Regions from separate parts of the Solibacillus cecembensis genome, predicted to be linked through region 2. Evidence: a T-box and tRNA genes for the amino acid it is inferred to sense, from the RefSeq annotation. Region 2 holds a T-box; the other holds one or more tRNA genes.
The links. A T-box is a leader RNA that pairs with one kind of tRNA and senses whether it is charged. The one in region 2 lies ahead of leuS (leucine--tRNA ligase), so its partner is inferred to be a tRNA-Leu.
Positions count from the first base shown of each region.

Region 1: it has a tRNA-Leu gene. The T-box ahead of leuS (leucine--tRNA ligase) is inferred to sense a tRNA for this amino acid. The anticodon was not compared.

Region 1 is NZ_JBNNMF010000028.1:39,283-49,718, forward strand. Features, by position in the region: gene ACQKIH_RS19480 (B3/B4 domain-containing protein) at 1-595, shown strand, start outside; gene ACQKIH_RS19485 (hypothetical protein) at 608-1,117, shown strand; gene ACQKIH_RS19490 (S66 peptidase family protein) at 1,567-2,478, opposite strand; gene nagB (glucosamine-6-phosphate deaminase) at 2,576-3,289, opposite strand; gene ACQKIH_RS19500 (ABC transporter substrate-binding protein) at 3,730-4,719, shown strand; gene ACQKIH_RS19505 (FecCD family ABC transporter permease) at 4,735-5,724, shown strand; gene ACQKIH_RS19510 (ABC transporter ATP-binding protein) at 5,724-6,506, shown strand; gene ACQKIH_RS19515 (pyridoxamine 5'-phosphate oxidase family protein) at 6,517-7,014, shown strand; gene rlmN (dual-specificity RNA methyltransferase RlmN) at 7,331-8,398, opposite strand; tRNA gene ACQKIH_RS19525 (tRNA-Leu) at 8,844-8,925, opposite strand; tRNA gene ACQKIH_RS19530 (tRNA-Cys) at 8,975-9,048, opposite strand; tRNA gene ACQKIH_RS19535 (tRNA-Gly) at 9,068-9,142, opposite strand; tRNA gene ACQKIH_RS19540 (tRNA-Gln) at 9,150-9,224, opposite strand; tRNA gene ACQKIH_RS19545 (tRNA-His) at 9,253-9,328, opposite strand; tRNA gene ACQKIH_RS19550 (tRNA-His) at 9,370-9,445, opposite strand; tRNA gene ACQKIH_RS19555 (tRNA-Trp) at 9,478-9,551, opposite strand; tRNA gene ACQKIH_RS19560 (tRNA-Tyr) at 9,563-9,646, opposite strand; tRNA gene ACQKIH_RS19565 (tRNA-Thr) at 9,653-9,728, opposite strand; tRNA gene ACQKIH_RS19570 (tRNA-Phe) at 9,747-9,822, opposite strand; tRNA gene ACQKIH_RS19575 (tRNA-Asp) at 9,845-9,920, opposite strand; tRNA gene ACQKIH_RS19580 (tRNA-Met) at 9,925-9,999, opposite strand; tRNA gene ACQKIH_RS19585 (tRNA-Val) at 10,017-10,092, opposite strand; tRNA gene ACQKIH_RS19590 (tRNA-Glu) at 10,117-10,191, opposite strand; tRNA gene ACQKIH_RS19595 (tRNA-Ser) at 10,211-10,302, opposite strand; tRNA gene ACQKIH_RS19600 (tRNA-Asn) at 10,311-10,385, opposite strand; partial or broken rRNA gene rrf (5S ribosomal RNA) at 10,400-10,436, opposite strand, start outside.
Region 2 is NZ_JBNNMF010000005.1:164,196-174,631, forward strand. Features, by position in the region: gene ACQKIH_RS06550 (SRPBCC family protein) at 120-554, opposite strand; gene ACQKIH_RS06555 (HD-GYP domain-containing protein) at 878-2,596, shown strand; gene ACQKIH_RS06560 (response regulator transcription factor) at 2,702-3,391, opposite strand; gene leuS (leucine--tRNA ligase) at 3,545-5,959, opposite strand; T-box leader at 6,129-6,343, opposite strand; gene ACQKIH_RS06570 (MDR family MFS transporter) at 6,449-7,618, opposite strand; gene mnmL (tRNA modification radical SAM protein MnmL/YtqA) at 7,813-8,769, shown strand; gene mnmM (tRNA 5-(aminomethyl)-2-thiouridylate-methyltransferase MnmM) at 8,769-9,350, shown strand; gene ACQKIH_RS06585 (hypothetical protein) at 9,491-10,048, shown strand; gene ACQKIH_RS06590 (alanine/glycine:cation symporter family protein) at 10,132-10,436, opposite strand, start outside.

The DNA of each region.
Region 1 (10,436 bases), on a different contig from region 2:
TCAAATGATTAAAGGGCGCACACAGCTTTATCAAGAGCATTTATTTTTAGACTTGCAAGAAAGTCCATTAACCGAACGCCCTGGCATTCAAGAATGGCGCAAGCTTTGGAAGTTTTTTGGTGCAGATCCAAACCGCTACCGTCATTCCGCGGAAAGCCTTATGCGCCGTATCGCAAAGCAAAATTATTTAACCCCTTTTCATTCGGCTGTTGATTTGAATAATTTCTTTTCATTGCAATATGAAATTCCAATTGGTATTTACGATGTGGCGAATATTCAAGGTCAAATCGAAATCGCACTAGGGGATGAAAATACAGGCTATGAAGGGTTGAATGGTCGGTACAATGCATTAACAAACATTCTTTACTCAAAAGATGAGCTAGGCGCTTTTGGCAGTCCGTTTGTAGATTCAAGTCGCACAGCGGTTACCGAAAAAACAACGGATGCGCTGCAAATATTTTATTTACGTCCTTCATTATCTGCCGATGAATGTGAGCAATTGCTTGCATCAGCTGGTAAAATGTTTACACAAGTAAATGGCGGGGATTTTAAAGTCTCTCTGCTATCCATTCACAACCAATCAATTACATATTAAGGAGTGATTTAGATGGCAATTAATTTAGCAGAAGCTGTAAAGTTAAAAAGTATTTTAACGAAAAAGATTCAAGAATTGACTTCCTCTGTTCACCAAGTGTCTCATACGATTATTGAAAAAGGGGAACAGCCTGTTAAACCTGAATATTCGCTTGAAATGATCGAAGCAGAGCTAAAGGATATTCGAAAAGATTCTCGTAAGCTAGATGCTCTTATTTATCGTGCAAACATTGACAATACGATTTCATTCAAAGATGAGGTCATGCCTGTTGTAGAAGCCATTGAACTCGCGATACAATTACGTGCAGAAGCGGCTTTTTGCAAGCAGCTTGGGATGTCTGAAAAAGAATCCTATTATCACAGCTCTGGTGAAACAGTTCTTTATAATGTTGCACTCTTTGACCCAACGCACTATCGCAATCAATCAAATGAACTTGAAAAAGAAGCGCATCGTTTATCCAACTTAATTAATGCAAAAAACTATCAAGTTGAAATTGAATTTGATGATAGCAAATATTTTTAAACTTTTTTCAGCAGTTGTTTGGACAACTGCTGAAAAAAGTTAAACCTCCGGTGGATGTCACAGAATCGGAAAAGAGTTCTTTTAAGGATGTTAGCCTAAGTACGTCGCATCCATGCGACAACGGCTAACTGACCTGCATCGTGCAGGCCTAAGCACAAAGCCGATTCTAGACGCAATTATGCCGAGGCATAATTATTAATTCCTACTCGGTGCGGTGAGACTCCAAACCGAGAAATAACGAGTGTATCCTTTGCCTTTCAAGCAAAACTAGCTGAGAAAACCAATTACTTTTTAACATTTACCGCTGTTACCTTTTACCAATGACCAACTATTGTAAAAGCAAACAACAATTAGATGATGATTTTCCTTTTACACTCGTTATTGAGAAGGACCTACCACACACTGTGAGGTAGGTCCTTTCTTATGTGCTAAATAGGAAAAATTAAGAGTTATTCTACACCAGGTAATATGCGCAATGTTTTTTCATTAGCATCTAATATGACATCTACACCGAGTGGGATTCCTATATTTGGTTCACAGTGACCGATTTGGAAGCCTGCTAAAGCCGGTTTGTTCAGCGGTTTTAAATAATGCGCTAACAATTGGATAACATCTTCCTCTGTTTCAGTTGGATTGGGCAGTTTAAAATTCCCAATAACAAATCCAGCAACTTGCTCGAGCTTTCTTGCTAAACGCAAATGGTTCAACATCCCGTCAATTTGCTCCAATGACTCCCCAATATCTTCTAATAAAAGGATTTTCCCGCGCATATCTGGTTCAAACTTCGTACCTATCGTACTAACAATACGATTTAAGTTACCACCTATCATTTCGCCTCTAACCGTGCCCTCAACAATGGTACGTAACGGTGAAATTTGTTCATCATACTGAATTTCAATCGGCGTGAAAAGCTGTTGGAACATTTTTTTCGATAATGTATCTAACTCCCCTTTAGAGCGAGCTAACATCGGTCCGTGGAATGTTACTAAGTTTGCATAGTCATTGACCGCTGTATGTAGAAGTGTCACATCTGAAAAGCCCCAAATAATTTTCGGATTTTCTTCAATTAATGGGTAGCTAATTTTATCAATAATTCGACCTAAGCCGTAACCACCTTTTACGCAAAAAATGGCCTTCACTTCTGGATCTTGAATCATCGCATGTAAATCTTGTACACGCTCTGCATCCGTACCCGCTAAATAGCCTTCATACGGCTGTATCGTATTTCCTAGCTTATAGCGTAATCCTAATTCATCTAAAAATGCTAATTGTTGCCCAAGACTATCCATATTTAAAGGGCTGCTGAGTGCAACAAGCCCTACAGTATCCCCATTTTGTAATCTGGCAGGACGAATTTTCATAATGATTGCCTCCTTTTACTTTCATGGCTATTGTATCATAGTTAAATAATCGAATAAGAAAAGGAGTGCATATTGAGGCACTCCTTTTTCACTGTTATTATTTTACGCCTGTATAAATGACAGTCACATCTTTATGATTGTGTAACGCGCTTGCTGGGAAGTCCGTTGTGATCTCACCACTGTGTAAACGTTCATACGCTTCTTGCTTTGATGCACCTGAAATTAAAAGCACTACTTTTTTGGCATTCATGATTGTTTGAATCCCCATCGTAATTGCATGTGTTGGAACATCATCAATTGAATCAAAATAAATTTGATTGGCCTCACGTGTTGATTGTGTGAGTTCGACCACATTTGTCCCTAACTCAAACGCTGTGCCCGGCTCATTAAATCCGATATGACCATTCACACCAATTCCTAATAATTGAATATCAATACCACCCGCAGTAGCAATTGCCGCATCATAATCTGTAGCCGTTTTTTCTATATCCTCTGAACTACCCGCTGGCACATGAATATTTTCACGCTTCATATCGATATGAGCGAATAAATTTTCATCCATAAAGTAATGATAACTCGCTTTATTTTCAGGTGTAATCCCAATATATTCATCTAAGTTAAATGACTTTGCCTCAGCAAATGATAATTCTCCAGCTTCGTACGCCTTTACTAACTCTTTGTATAAGCCTTCAGGTGTACTCCCCGTTGCCATTCCAAAAACACTTGTCTTCACTTGCTTTAATTGCTCTTTAAAAATAGCCGCACCCATTTTGCTCATTTCTTCATAACTTGCCGCTTCAATCCACTTCATATTTGTATTCACACTTGCCATTCATTTCCCTACTCTCTCTTTGCTTTATGTACTTGTTATTGTATTAAAAACGCCGCTTAATCTTTTTTTAATTCCAATATATATTCACTATTTTTTTCCTTTAATATCTACCTTAATTTTATCGGAAATCTACGTATTTCGCTACAAAAAGCTATAACAAAAATTTCTTGAAAAATAATCGCTTCACTGAAAATTATACACTTTATTTCTAAATAGTATAATGCACAAACTTGTCTTTCACTATCCAATAATTCTGTAAATCACAAAAAGTTTTTACTTTTGTCTCGATTATATCTAATAGTTCCTTTCGTAAATTGAACTCTTTGAAAATAATTCTCAATTACATATTGATATTCTCAATTGTCTTTGCTAATATTAATTGATATTGAAAATCATTATCAATTAATGGAGGCGTAATTATGAAAAGGTTTGCAAGTATCAGTATGGTAGCAGCACTTACTTTGGCCCTTTATGGCTGTTCTGAAAATGAAATAGATAATGTGGGATCGGCTGAATCAAATACACAAGAACAACAAACGAAAGAAAATCATGTAAGCACAAACACGTTTGAAGATGGTGTAGACGAAAAAGCTTTCCAAGAAGCTTTAGCCGCTTTTCCTAAAACGGTACCGGGCAAAATTGTTACAACTTCGGTTCCTTTAACAGAAATGCTTCACCTATTAAACATTGTTCCTGTAGGTGTTCCGACTTCAACAAATCCAATTCCAACTGATTTTGACTCTGTTACTCGAGTAGGTTCACCAATGGCTCCAGATTTAGAAGTCATTTCAAATCTACAAACCGAATTAATTGTCGGTGCTGCATCATTACAAGAATCGCTTGATAAAGCTTTAGAAGGTATGAATTTACCTACAGCTTATTTACCAACTGATTCATATGAAGACTTAAAATTAAGCTTTAAAGTTTTAGGTACATATTTCGGCAAGGAAAAAGAAATGAATGAAATTATGCAAACAATTGTAGCTAAAGAGCAAGAATTAGAAAAACAAGCTGCTGGTAAAGAACTGCCTTCTGTTATGTTAGTAATTGGTACATCGGATTCATTTATGGTAATGAACGATAAATCTTATTTAGGTAGCCTAGTAGAGCGTCTCGGCGCAGAAAATATCGCGACATCTATTTTAAAAACAGATTCAACATACTCAACACTTAATTTAGAAGAAATTGTTGTTGCCGATCCTGATATGATTTTTGTGTTAGCTTCAGGTGATCACGGAGCAAATGAAGATAAATTCAAACAGGAAATTGCTAAAAATAGTGCATGGACACAATTATCAGCCTATAAAAATGATAAAATCCACCTCCTTGATTACAGTATTTTCGGGGTGACATCCATTGCGAATGTCGACACAGCATTAACAACAATTGCTGATTATTTCTATCAATAGAATGAGGAAAATTTCATGATAAAGTCAACAAGAAGCCGAGCAATTGTTATCATTACCTTTGTATTAGCACTTCTACTTACAATTGTCTCTATTGGATTTGGAAGCGTACATATTTCTATTCCAGATATTTTAAAAACACTTGTGAATGGCCGTGAAGATGGGATTTTTACGACAATTGTTTGGGATATTCGTCTTCCACGTGTTTTATTAGCACTAATAATTGGAGCCAACATCGCAATTTCAGGCGCATTACTACAAGCCGTTATGGGCAATCCACTTGCAGATCCCGGCCTTACTGGCGTGACAAGTGGTGCCGCTGCATTTGTATTACTTATTATGCTAGCAAAACCAGAATATATACAGCTCGTTCCTATTGCCGCATTTGTTGGTGGCATTATTGCTGCAAGCATTGTATACGCACTTGCATGGCGAAAGTCTGGGATTACCCCAATCACCATTATTTTATCTGGTGTGGCAGTCAATGCCTTATGTGGTGGGATTATTGGCTTTTTATCAATTATGTATAGTGACCGTCTTCCTTCAGCTGTCCAATGGCTAAATGGTAGCCTAGCAGCAAAGGGTCATTCTGCACTTCAAATGATTTATGTATACGCCATTATTGGGTGGATTTTATCAATATTCGCTATTAGAAAAGCAAATATTATCCGTCTAGGAGACCAAGTAGCCGTCAATTTAGGGGAAAATGTAACACGGATTCGTATTGTTCTATCTATTTTAGCTGTATTTTTAGCAGCCATTTCAGTAGCAGCCATCGGGATGATTGGTTTTGTTGGTTTAATTGTTCCGCATATGGCGCGTTTATTAGTTGGCTCAGATTATAAATATATGCTGCCAATGAGTATGGCTATGGGGGCTATCCTTGTATTAGTGGCCGATACAGTCGGGCGAACTTTATTTGCTCCCCTCGATATTCCAGCAGGGATTATTATGGCTATTATTGGTGGTCCTTACTTTTTATACTTAATGAGAAAGAAGGCGTTTTAATGTTACAAATTGAACAGCTTTCCATTCGTTATGAGCAAAAAGAAGTTGTCCATAATTTTTCATTTGATGTTCAAAAAGGAGAAATCTTATCGATCATTGGACCAAATGGCTCAGGTAAATCAACTATTTTAAAAGCCGTTGCCCGCATGCTTCCGTATTGCTCAGGTACGATTACGTTCGACCAAAAAAATATGCGCACTTTAGCATCAAAAGAAATAGCAAAGAAAATGTGTATATTAAGTCAGCGTAATCAAGCCCCTTCTGATATTACGGTTCGAAATTTAGTAGCCTATGGTCGCTATCCACATAAAAAGTGGTTTGAACGGTTAAACGATGAAGATTACGCTATAGTCGATTGGGCACTTGAGAAAACACATTTAACCCATTACCAAGATCAATCCATTGCTACCCTATCTGGTGGCGAATCTCAACGTGCTTGGATTGCCATGGCTTTAGCTCAAAAGCCCGAAATTTTATTACTTGATGAGCCAACAACGTATTTAGATATTGCCCATCAGCATGAAATTTTAGAACTCGTCCGTGAGCTGAATCGTGAAACCGGTTTGACTGTCGTTATGGTGCTTCATGACCTTAATCAAGCATCTAGCTATAGTGATCGAATTGTCGTTGTTAAAGATGGTCACTGCGTACAAAAAGGCACACCTGAGGAAGTAATGACTGAACAGATGATCCAGTCCACATATAAAATGGAGGCAGAAATACAGCATGTCGTTTGGGATACTGCCCCTCGCATTCAATTAAAAAATACCGTAAGAAGTTAGGAGAATGAATATGAAAACAACAATTGATTTAAATCAAATCCGTGCAGACTATGAAGCATTTTTACAACGCAAGAAAAGTATATTATTAAGCTTTGTTACACCAGAAGGTCAACCATTTAGCAGCTCAGCAGCATTTGTCCAAGTAAATAATAAATTTTATGTTTATGTAAGTCATATCGCAGAACATCACCAACTTCTTGAGCAAAACGAAATAATCGATGTATTACTTGTAGCAGATGAAGCAGTTACACAAAACCACTTTGCAACAGAACGAGCTCGCTTTCAATGTGCCCCTAAAAACTTAGGTAATGAAGGACATGAAGAAATATTTGAAGCATTCGATACGGTTCACAGCAAGAAAATGATGCAGTTATTACGCACATTAGATTTCTCCCTCTTTGAACTGACACCATTAAAAGGACGCTATGTTGTAGGCTTCGGAAAAGCATTTGACATTGATTTTGCCGAAGATACATTAACACATGTAGTAATTGATAAAAAGAAATAAGAAGTGAAATGGTAAAAAGCATCGAATCATATGATTCGATGCTTTTTTCTATTAAAACTCTTCGTCATTAATATTAGCTCTATATGGCTTCTACCGTTATGTAAGTATTGCTATAAAAAAGCATATTAATATTTTTGATATTCCACAATTTCCGAAATTAATTAATAGGAACTTTTCGTTTATAGCCATTGTTATTATCATCACAATTCACCAAATTGCAAATTAAGTAGTTCTGTATTCAATTTATCCCGCAATAACGGGCATTAGCACGTCCTACGTGTCAAAACCCCCACTGATTGATTGTTCACTTTATCACTTACTGCTGGGTACCTTTTTTAAGCTGGTTACTTCGTAGCTGTCCACAAGCTGCATCAATATCCGTACCGTGTTCTTGACGAATTTTACAATTGACGCCATTCTTTTTTAACGTATCATAGAAAGCTAACACCGATTCCTGCTCACTTCTTTGATATTGACTATGTTCATCCACCGGGTTGTACGGGATTAAGTTTACATACAATTGGTCTTTAATATCACTGAGAAGTTCAGCAAGTTGTTCCGCTTCCTCTTTATGATCATTTAAATCTTTCAGTAAAATATATTCTATCGTAATTCTACGGTTATTTTTGGCTAAATAATATTTCAGGGATGCCATTAATTTTTCAATCGGCATGGCACGATTTATTTTCATAATACGTGTTCTCAGCTCATTATTTGGTGCATGTAGCGAGATCGCTAAGTTTACAGGGATTGCCGCATCCGTAAATTCATAAATTTTATTAACGATTCCACTTGTCGAAACAGTAATTCTTCTACCTGCAATCGCAAGTCCCTTATGGTCCAGAACAACATTTAAGAAATCTAATAGATTATTGAAGTTATCAAATGGTTCGCCAATTCCCATTACGACGATATGACTTACAAGTTCGTCTTTTTCTAATTGATCGAGATGAAGTTGAACATTCATAATCTGTTCGACAATTTCTCCAGCTGATAAATCGCGACTTTTTGCTAATAATCCGCTCGCACAGAAACTGCAGCCAATGTTACAGCCTACTTGTGTCGTAACACAAACAGATAACCCATATTTATGTCGCATCATGACCGTCTCGATCAAACTACCATCCTGTAATTTAAATAAAAATTTAACCGTTCCGTCTGCGGCTTCTTGCTTAATGTGTTGTGTTAATGTTTGAATCACAAAGTTATCCGCCAATAATTGAACACATTCCGGATTTACCTCCTTCATGTCAGAAAAATCCGTTACACGTTTTCTATAAAGTAAATCCCACACTTGTAATGCTCTAGACGGTTTGTGACCATGTGCTAAAAGCCACTCCTTCAATTGATCTAATGTTAATCCATAAATGGATGGTTTGTTCATAATGCGCCTCTTTCCTTGACCTTAAAAATCACTTTTATTATTAATATTTATACCGTAATAATGGGTAGTATAACTCCCTCGAGCTAGACTTATTTGTAGCAAGAAGCATAAATGGGAGATACACAGTCCTTAATAGCCCGATTGGTTTACTTTATGATCAGGCACCTTTTTACTAATCTAATCATATTACAAATAAGGTTGAAAAAAAAACATTTCAAATTGTAATCGTCAAAATTGGGGACTTTTAGAGAAATTGATATATTCATATTAACTAATAGATCACACTGTATACAAACCTCTTTGAATAACAGCTTGTGTAAAATAAAATCAATTCTTATCGTTTTCTATCGTATTCTCAGGAAATGAAAAAAGCCCATAAACCCCATCATATCAGGGTTTATGAGCTTTTTTAACTTGTTAATCGTAACGTAAATTAACCTAATGATACCGATAGTCGGGGTCGAACCGACACTCCTCACGGAACGCGATTTTGAGTCGCGCGCGTCTGCCAATTCCGCCATACCGGCAAAGCAAAAAAAGGAATAAAAAAAACCGGAATATCCGATTTGAATTATATGGAGGCGGCAACCGGATTTGAACCGGTGGTAGAGGTGTTGCAGACCTGTGCCTTACCACTTGGCTATGCCGCCATATATATATTTGTATTTTTGGAGCGGAAGACGAGGTTCGAACTCGCGACCCCCACCTTGGCAAGGTGGTGTTCTACCACTGAACTACTTCCGCAAAAAAATGGCTGGGGAACCTGGATTCGAACCAGGGCATGACGGAATCAAAATCCGTTGCCTTACCGCTTGGCTATACCCCAATAAAGTTAATATGTATTTCATAAAAAATGGGGCGACTGATGGGAATTGAACCCACGAATGCCGGAATCACAATCCGGTGCGTTAACCACTTCGCCACAACCGCCACTATATTATAAACTTTACGTCTTAAATCTAAATAAAAAATGGGGCGACTGATGGGAATTGAACCCACGAATGCCGGAATCACAATCCGGTGCGTTAACCACTTCGCCACAACCGCCACTATATTATTTTGTTTATTTTTTATTTAATTGGCAGGGGCAGTAGGAATTGAACCCACACTGACGGTTTTGGAGACCGTAGTTCTACCTTTAAACTATGCCCCTGCGATTAAAAATGGTGGTGGGGGACGGATTCGAACCGCCGAACCCTAAGGAGCGGATTTACAGTCCGCCGCGTTTAGCCACTTCGCTACCCCACCGAGTAATGGTGCCGGCGAAAGGAGTCGAACCCTCGACCTACTGATTACAAGTCAGTTGCTCTACCAACTGAGCTACACCGGCAAATTAATTTAGTAAATATGGTGGGTCAGGACGGAATCGAACCGCCGACACTTAGAGCTTCAATCTAATGCTCTACCAACTGAGCTACTGACCCATATTTATGTATAAAATATAAATGGCGGTCCCGACCGGGATCGAACCGGCGATCTCCTGCGTGACAGGCAGGCATGTTAACCGCTACACCACGGGACCATTTTGGTTGCGGGGACAGGACTTGAACCTGTGACCTTCGGGTTATGAGCCCGACGAGCTACCACTGCTCCACCCCGCGATAATACTATTTTTTTATGGTGGAGGATGACGGGCTCGAACCGCCGACCCTCTGCTTGTAAGGCAGATGCTCTCCCAGCTGAGCTAATCCTCCGTGCTGGATACTAAATATATTAAATGGTGACCCGTACGGGATTCGAACCCGTGTTACCGCCGTGAAAGGGCGGTGTCTTAACCGCTTGACCAACGGGCCAATTGAAAATGTTATAGTCTGGCGGAGAGTAAGGGATTTGAACCCTTGATGCAGTGTTACCCGCATACACGATTTCCAATCGTGCTCCTTCGACCTCTCGGACAACTCTCCAAGAAGAATGGCTCCGAAGGTAGGACTCGAACCTACGACCAACCGGTTAACAGCCGGTTGCTCTACCACTGAGCTACTTCGGAATATTACTATGTACGCCTAGCGATGTCCTACTCTCACAGGGGGAAGCCCCC
Region 2 (10,436 bases):
ACTAATTATCGGCAAATATTACAAGTTATTTAGAACCATTTCTTATTCTACCATTATTTTGTATAATGAACTAAAAAGACCCATTAGAAAATTTATAACTTTTCTAATGGGCTATAAAATTACGCTTGAATATTACGTGCTATTTTTTCTGTTAAACGTGATGTTACTTTTGGTAACAGTACTTTAATCGCTGGAGTTAAAACAGCGCCAGATAAGCCACCCGCGTTGATTTCTACAGTGCCTGTCATCATCGTGCCGCTCCCACTTACTTCGGCTTTGAATTCGCCGCCACCTGTGAAGTTATCGGATAAACCTTTAATTTCAAATTTAATATTTGTTGGTTCATTGAACTCGACAATTTTAATTTCAAGTTCTACTTTTTTCTTTAGACCTTTAAAATTCCCTTCAAAAGTCCACTTCGACGTTTGTTCATCGATTTCTGTGTGCTCTTTATACGCAGGAACTAAAGTTGCCCACTTTTCAATTTTGCTTACAAAGCTCCATACCTTGTCTTGACTTACTGGAATTTGAACTGAATGTGATGCTTGTGCCATCTTTATACACTACTTTCTTCTATTAAATCGTTAAATGTTATAAATCATTTACTTATATAGTATTACATAAAATAACTATGTACTGAATAGTTATTTTGCCTCACGAAATCCTATTCCAACAGATAATTATGTAATGTTTACCTATGATATATCCATCTATTATTGTGACTTATTTCACAGACACAACCATTTACTTATTATAAAATAAAAAAATCGACTGAATAGTCAGTAAACCATTATTAAGATATATTTTCACTAGATTATGTCCCTAACGCCTTCGTAATACCATAATTATTACAATAATTAAAAGGAGTGTTCCCCCTTTGTCAAACACAGTACAAATTTCAATTAATGATGTTGCAATCGGTGATATTTTATCGAGTGATTTATTTGTTGACCGCAAACTTTTTATGAAGAAAGACAATTCACTCACTTCAAAAGCAATTGATTTGTTAAAAAAGAACCATATTTATTTCGTCACTATTTATCGCAGTCCACATCATGCAAAACATGTCAATCAAACAGCTGGGCAACCCTCCTCTGATAAACATACGTTGGATTGGGATGAACTGCTTTTAAGCGTTACAGACATTTCAAACTCAGTGCCTATTCCCCTAGCCAACTCAACTGTTGAATTTTATTCCCTTTTAGCCGAATTAGATACCGAAATTCGCTACGGACAGATTTTAAAAAACGAAGCAGATATATTATACTTAGCCGATCTATATGACCAAATTTTAAGCAATGCGCCTTATAAGGATTATTTAACTCAGCTCAAAAATTGGGATTATTATTCTTATTTGCATTGTATTGATGCATTTATTCTTGGTACTCTATTTGCTAGAAAAATGCGTTTAAAAAATTTAGAAAGGCTCGCAATTGGCTACTTATTACATGATATTGGCAAGCTGAAAATTCCTCTAGTTATTTTGCAAAAACCGAGTAAACTAACTAGGCAAGAATTCGAAATTATGAAAACGCATACAGTTGAAGGGGAAGCTATTTTCAAGAAGCTGGGTTTATCTGATATTGCCTATTTAGCAAAATCTCATCATGAACGGAAAGATGGGGGAGGTTATCCGCAGTATCAAAATGCTCATGATTTTGCAATGGAATTAGAAATTTTACAAATTATAGATGTCTATTCAGCAATTACGATGAAACGTGTTTATCGGGATGCATTGCGCGCTGCTGACGCATTTAGCCTTTTATATCGAGATGCTCATATATTAAATAGTGAATTATTAACGGAATTTGTAGATTTTATTAGAATCTATCCTGAAAATTCAATAGTGCTCCTTTCAGATGGCAAACTTGCAATTGTTGAAAAAAATAATCCGCAATTTCCAACATCACCTAGAGTAAAATATATTGACACTAGAAAGGCATTTCACGTATCCATTAATAATCATATTAAGATCAAAAAATTAATTTCCTATCAGCCAGAAAACCTTACACAAATGCTCAATAATTTTTACAATGAACTTGTTAGCGCAAATGTTGAAAATGCGAAAAAGACCTATTTAAAACTTGTTGATAATTTTAAAGGCTATGAGTTTTATATTAAAATATTTATACCGGTGTATCGCATTTTAAATCTTTTACAAATGCAAAAAGCGATTCCAGAAAGTCGCTATCAGCAGGTTATGTCTTATATAGATGAGTTAATGAAGAAAAAAATAGAAGAATTGATCGATCATAATGACTATGACGAACATGTACTGATTTTAGTGGATGCAGCTTTTCAAAAGCAATTTTTATTTACGGCACTTATTGGTTTAATGCATACTGAGCGGATTTTCCCTCATGTACTTCCAACTGATGCGATACTAGAAGAAATTTTATGGATATCAAATAATAATAACTGTACAAAAACATATGTTATTTATGATTCAGAACATCCTAATACGCTGCTCAATTATTCACCAAATACATTCAAAATATCTACAAACCAATTAGAACAATATATGGTGAATTTAACAGTGGAAAGTAAAGATGCTCTTCAGTTCCATAATCTTTTAGACAAATTTGCTTCCAAGTAACAAGTGATTGCATACGCACTTAAATATCATGAAAAAAGAGGTGGGCTCGTGCATATGAGCCCATCTCTTTTTTCATTGATTCACTATGGATTAATTGTTATCTTTCTACTCTTCTAAGTTCGTATTAAATGTATACCCAAACCCTCTTACGGTTTGTATAATTTTAGGCTTCGCAGAGTTTTTTTCAATCTTTTTTCTAAGCATGCTTATATGTACTGCGACCGCTTTCAAGTCTACTATTTCTTCAAAACCCCATACATTATTAATAATTTGATCTACACTTAATACTTGATTCCGGTGTTCAACCAAATAAAATAATATTTGCCTTTCTTTTGTATAGAGATGTAATTTCTCCCCCGCTTTATGGACGGACTTTTCTTCAAAATCAATAACTATATCATTCAAAGTATATTGGTTTTTCCGTTGGCCATTTTTGCGATTTAAATGTGCCTTTATTCTAGCGATTACTTCTTTGGGAATAAAAGGTTTTGTAATATAATCGGCTGCACCTACATCAAACCCCTGTAACTTGTCTTCTATCGTATCGTTCGCGGTGACAAAAAAAATGATTGCTTCGGACTGTTCACGTATTCGCTTTACTAAATCAACGCCATTTCCATCTGGTAAATTGATATCGACTAACATTAAATCAATTGCCTCCGTCGTAATTAACTTCCAGCCTTCTTCTATAGTTGTCGCTTTTAACGTGTGATATCCTGCATTTTGAACATACAATGAAAGCACTTCTAAAATATCAGCATCATCTTCAATAATTAATATTGTTGATTCTTCCACAAGTGTTCACTTCCTTTTTTAAAACATTCTATATAGTTCTAATCGCACAGTACCTATCCTAAAATAATACCATACGCCATTTCCTTTTAACACAAAAAATGACATTTCGACCAAAAGCCGAAATGTCATTTTAAAAATTTAATTTACATCAAATTATTTAACAACAATGTTTACTAATTTCCCTGGAATAACAACGACTTTTACAACCGTTTTCCCGTCGATAAACTCTTGAACTCTGCTATCCTCAAGTGCTACTTTTTCTAAATCTTCTTTAGAAATATCTTTCGCTACTTGTACTTTCGCACGGACTTTACCTAATACTTGCACAACGATTTCTACTTCATCATCTACAAGCTTCGAGTCGTCCGCTGTTGGCCACTCTGTATAGGTAATTGTACCTTCATGGCCTAAAATCGCCCAAATTTCTTCTGCTACGTGTGGTGCGATTGGTGCTAATAATTTCACAAAGCCTTCTACATATTCAACTGGAATCACATCCGCTTTATAGCCATCGTTAATGAATACCATCATTTGTGAAATCGCTGTATTGAAACGGATTCCTTCATAATTTTCCGTCACTTTTTTCACTGTTTGGTGATACACTTTTTCTAACGTTTTATCATCCGAAACTTGAACTTTTGCCGCTAATTGACCTTCTTCTGTTATGAATAAGCGCCAAATACGATCTAAGAAACGACGCGCCCCATCTAAACCATTTGTGCTCCATGCAATCGATGCTTCTAATGGACCCATGAACATTTCGTATAGACGTAATGTATCAGCACCATGTGATTCAATAATATCATCTGGATTGACAACATTTCCTAATGACTTAGACATTTTCACATTACCTTCACCTAAGATCATTCCTTGGTTAAATAACTTTTGGAATGGCTCTTTTGTGTGTACAATGCCTAAATCGTACAGCACTTTATGCCAGAAGCGTGCGTACAGTAAGTGAAGTACCGCATGCTCCGCGCCACCAATGTAAATATCAACTGGTAACCAACGTTTTAGTAATTCTGGATCTGCTAATGCTTCATCATTTGTTGGATCAATATAGCGTAAGAAGTACCATGAAGAACCTGCCCACTGCGGCATTGTGTTCGTTTCACGACGACCTTTTAAACCTGTTTCAGGGTGTACAACATTTACCCACTCATCGATATTGGCAAGTGGAGATTCACCTGTACCTGATGGACGAATATTTTCTGTTTTTGGTAACTCTAATGGCAACTGATCCACTGGAATCGTTGTCATTGTGCCATCTTCCCAGTGAATTATTGGAATTGGCTCACCCCAATAACGTTGACGAGAGAATAACCAGTCACGTAAACGATACGTTATTTTCTTTTCACCGACACCGTTTTCTACTAACCAAGCAATCGCTTTTGCAATGCCGTCTTCTTTATTTAAACCGTCTAGGAAATCAGAATTGATGTGAACACCGTCACCAGTGAACGCTTCTGTTTCAATATTGCCACCTTCTAAAACAGCAACAATGTCTAAGCCAAATTCTTTTGCGAATTCATAGTCACGCTCGTCATGTCCTGGAACCGCCATAATCGCACCTGTACCGTAAGTAGCTAATACATAGTCAGCAATCCAGATTGGGACTTGCTTGCCATTAATTGGATTCACCGCATATGCACCCGTGAATACACCTGTTTTTTCTTTCGCTAAATCTGTACGCTCAAGATCAGATTTTAATGCTACTTTTTCTAAATAAGCTTCTACCGCTGCTTTTTGGTCAGCTGAAGTAATTTCTGCTACTAATTTATGCTCTGGTGCAAGTACACAGTATGTTGCTCCGAATAATGTATCTGGACGCGTTGTAAATACTTCAAAGTCTTTGTCAGTATCTGCAATCGTGAATTTCACTTGTGCGCCTTCAGAACGCCCAATCCAGTTACGTTGCATATCTTTAATTGATTCTGGCCAATCCACATCTACAAGGTCATCAATTAAACGGTCAGCGTATTTTGTAATACGTAAAACCCATTGACGCATTGGACGACGCACTACTGGGTGGCTACCGCGCTCAGAAAGCCCATCAATTACTTCCTCATTGGCAAGTACTGTTCCTAGTGCTTCACACCAGTTAACTGCTACTTCATCCACATAAGCTAAATCCATTTCCACTAATTTTGTGAAAATCCATTGTGTCCATTTGTAATAAGACGGATCTGTCGTATTAATTTCACGATCCCAGTCATATGAGAAGCCAAGCTCTTGAATTTGACGCTTGAATGTTGCGATGTTTTTCGCTGTAAATTCAGCAGGGTCATTTCCTGTATCAAGTGCATATTGCTCTGCTGGTAAACCAAATGCATCCCAGCCAATTGGATGTAGCACATTATAGCCTTGCATACGTTTAAAACGTGAAAGAATATCTGTTGCTGTGTACCCTTCTGGATGCCCTACATGTAGACCTGCACCCGATGGATAAGGGAACATATCAAGTGCATAAAACTTTGGTTTATCCACTTCATTTTCCGTTTTAAACGTTTTATTGTCGGCCCAATATTTCTGCCATTTCTTTTCGACTTGTTGATGATTAAAGCTCACAATAATTCCTCCTCTAATTTACGATTGCTGTGATTAGAAAGATATTTCTTGTACGAAGGTCGCGCAAGGTGTTCTTCTTTCTTATGTGGATGCCTTTGAAAATGTATTGTGCGCATCGAATTGACGGAATATTTGAAAAACAAAAAAATCCCGTCCCATTCTTATAATAAGAAGGGACGAGAGATATTTAATACTCCCGCGGTACCACCCACATTAGTGACACTGCACTCAGCTTGATTTCTTAACGCGAATACACGGCTTTAGTTACTATTCGTTCACCAAAGCTAACTCAAAGGCGAGTTCGACTTACGACCTACTAGCTTTCACCAACCGCTAGCTCTCTAAAAGGAAGAACCGTCTACTATTCCTTATCACAGTCATTTTTTAATATTTCATTCATTTTAGCGGATTGGCGACAAAAGCACAAGTAGTTGATTATCATTTACTGGCATTTTCAATATGTTAACTGCCCTTTCCTCAATCCACTTGTCAGATCTCCTCGTTTTTTAATCCTCGATCATATAACAAACACGGTATAATCGCTACAATCAATATAACCGTTAAGATGAGCATTAATACTTGCATTCCATATAAATCTACCATTAATCCACCAAATAATGGACCAATCATTCTTCCTACCGTTGTAGCACTGTTTACTAATCCTTGATAAAACCCTTCCTGTCCAGATGGCGCCATTTTATTTGCTAGCATTGGGATAACGGGTGAGAAAAATACTTCCCCTAAAGTTAAAATAACCATCGCTGCGGCAAACATTTTAAAATCACCTGCAAAGTATACGACGAAAAAGGACACGGACATTAATGCTAAACCAAGTACAAGCTGATGTTTGATTTTCTTTTCCCAACGCGTCACAAGTGGTTTAATAATTGGCTGAACCGCCACAATCATAAAGCCGTTCAATGTCCACAGTAAACTATATTGCGACAAACTCATGCCTAGTGACTGCGTGTAAGAGGAGATTGTTGCACTCCATTGCGAATAGGACAGCCAGCATAATACTAATGAAATACTTAAAATACTCAGCGCAATAAGAGGCGCTTTCGCTTTTTTATCATTCGTTTCGGACATTACTTTTTTCCGTGTTACTTTACCTGAATCAAAGCGCTTAAATGTAAAGATAACAATAAAGAAGAACACAATATAAGCAATTAAATTCGACATAAAGACCCATTCAAATTGAATGTCTGCGATGACTCCTGCAAGTGCTGGACCAATCGCTACCCCTACATTATTTGCTAAGAAGATGGCATTGAAAGATTTCCTGCCCCCTTCTGGCCAAGCACTTCCCGCAATGGCATAAAGCGCAGGAAATACAATCCCTCCACTAAAGCCAAGCATCGTTAAGAAAATAATGTACTGCGGCCATTCATGCCACATCGTAAGTAATGAAATGGATATTAAATTTAATATGACGCCTATTAATATTGTTTTATAACCACCAAGCTTATCAAACAATATTCCTCCCAATATATTGCCAAACACACCCGCTAACGAATTGAGCATCAATACAAAGCCCGCCATCGTTAGCGTCTTTCCTAAATAATCATGTATGTAAATACTATTTAACGGCCATAGAAATGAATTCCCCACTGTATTTACAAATGTCCCCATTATTAAAAGCCAAACTTGTTTTGGCATGTAATTTCCTCCTAAAATGACAATTTGCATTGGATTAGTTTATTCCTTTAAACGGAAAATTTCAATCAATTTCGCATTGGTGTAATTGTGTCCAAGGCATTTATCTTCATAAAAAATGAAGATAAATAAGATTTTCTATTAGTACCGCCTATATGTACATGTTAAAATAAAACGTTAGAGGAGTGAATAAACTAATGACTGAAATAAATTTCCCTTTCCCATCAGATGGAAAGCGCTATTATACATGGAACCGTTATTTACGAAATGAATTTGGTAAGAAAGTTTATAAAGTGGCCTTGGATGCTGGCTTTGATTGTCCAAACCGAGATGGTACGGTCGCTTTTGGGGGTTGTACTTTTTGTTCGGCTGCTGGTTCAGGGGATTTTGCTGGCGATAAGGTAGATCCAATTTCTGTACAATTTGAAAAAATCAAAACAAAAATGGAGAGCAAATGGAAAGATGGTTTAACGATGGCCTATTTCCAAGCTTATACGAATACCCACGCACCGCTACCTGTTTTAAAGGAAAAGTTCGAGGCAGCACTTGCTTGTGAAGGTGTCATGGGACTGAGTATCGCAACACGCCCAGACTGCTTACCAGATGATGTTGTTGAATATTTAGCAGAATTAAATGAACGCACATATCTTTGGGTTGAGTTAGGCTTGCAAACAGTGCACGAAAAAACTGCGAATTTAATTAACCGCGCGCATGATTATGAAATGTATGTTGAAGGGGTTAATAAGCTGCGCAAACATGGTATCCGTGTTGTCACACATATTATTAACGGCTTACCGCTAGAAGATTACGACATGATGATGGAAACGACTCGTGAAGTGGCAAAACTGGATGTACAAGGAATTAAAATCCATTTACTGCATCTTTTAAAAGGCACACCACTTGTAAAGCAATACGAAAAAGGAATGCTTGAATTTATGGACAAGGATGCCTACATTCAACTTGTTGCCGACCAACTTGAAATACTTCCACCGGAAATGATTGTTCACCGCATTACAGGCGACGGTCCGATTGATTTAATGATTGGTCCGATGTGGTCTGTGAATAAGTGGGAAGTATTAAATGGTATTGATGCCGAGTTAGAACGCCGAGGCAGTTGGCAAGGGAAATTTTATCAAGCGGATGTGAAGAAATAATGAAGCTACAACGCGTAATTCAATATGCTCAAAATTTACTTCAAATGTCGATTGGAGAAGGTGATATTGCGGTTGATGCAACGGCTGGTAATGGACATGACACATTATTTTTAGCAAACTTAGTTGGCGATGATGGCTATGTTTACGCCTTTGATGTACAAAAAGATGCCGTAAACGCGACACTTCATAGGTTGCTTGACAGCTCACTTGAACACCGCGCACTCGTTTTGCGTGATGGGCATGAGAACATAGGAAAATACGTAACAAAGCCCGTTGCAGGTGCCATTTTCAATCTTGGTTATTTGCCAGGTAGTGATCATTCTATTATTACGAAACCAAATACGACAATACAAGCACTTGAAAGTTTATTGCCTTTATTAAAAATTGGTGGGGTTATTGTATTAGTTGTCTATCATGGGCATGAAGGTGGTAAAGAGGAACGAGATGAAGTCATTCGTTTTGTAAGCGAATTACCACAAAAATCGGTACATGTTTTAAAATATGAATTTTTAAATCAAAAAAATGATCCTCCGTTTGTTATCGCTTTGGAGAAGGTGAAAGAACTTCCTGAGGAAAACTGATTTTTATTAAGTAAAAAACAGAGCACCATTAAAATGAATTAATTTTAAGCTGAACTAATTTTTGGATTAGTTCAGCTTTTTTCGTTGACGTATTATTGTAACTACACAGGGCAAACTAAATTTAAAAATAATTTAGGATGATGAAATTGTTTAAAAATATTCCATTCCTCGTAAGTTTGTTAAGCATTCTTGTTTTGGGAGCAAATTATGCACAGAGTTCTAGAAATACCACCGAAGAGCCTCCATCCTTTGAGGAAATATTCACTGAAGAAGGATACAAAACAGTAAATGCTGCTTTAGACGATTTCGAACAACATTTCAATCAACAACTAAAATTGCCATTTAGAGTACCACCGATAAGCTTTACTCATCAATTTGGTCGATTCAACAATTTAGACGGCGAGATCAATGATACGTTTGAAATGAATTTCATAAGTGACCAATTTCCTGGGAATCATTTCAAAATTGATGTTCGGCCACTTAAGCATAAAATAGACTTTAGTGACAAGCTCATTCCAAAAACTTTTAAGTTAAATAGTGGTACTATCGCTCTGTATGAAGATAAATTAGTTCGTGGTTTTAATTTGTTAATTTTCGAAAAAGATGGTTGGCAATATGTGTTCAGTATTAATAAAAAAGTTGCTGATGAAGTAACACCTGAAATACTAGTTCAAATAGCGAATTCTATAGATTATTGAATATATGAATTTACAAAACATCTGTTGTCTACTCAAAAAAAAATCGTCATCTGGAATACTCCCCAAACGACGATTTTTCATGATTATTCTTTTTTATACGTTTCCCAGAACTTCGCATTTTTAATACCTAGTTTAATAGGATCGAAGACTGGATCTTTTCCTTCTTTTTTCTGTTGCTCATAATCTCTTAAAGCAAGAAGTGCTGGTTTCATAATAAATAGCATCATAATGACATTTATCCATACCGTCAAACCTAACCCAACGTCACCGAATGCCCAGGCTAAATCGGATGTTTTCACCGTTCCATAGAATGCCGATGCTAGAAGAATTAACTTCATAAGGAATACGCCCACTTTTTCTGCTGTTCCAGATACTAAATAGGAGACGT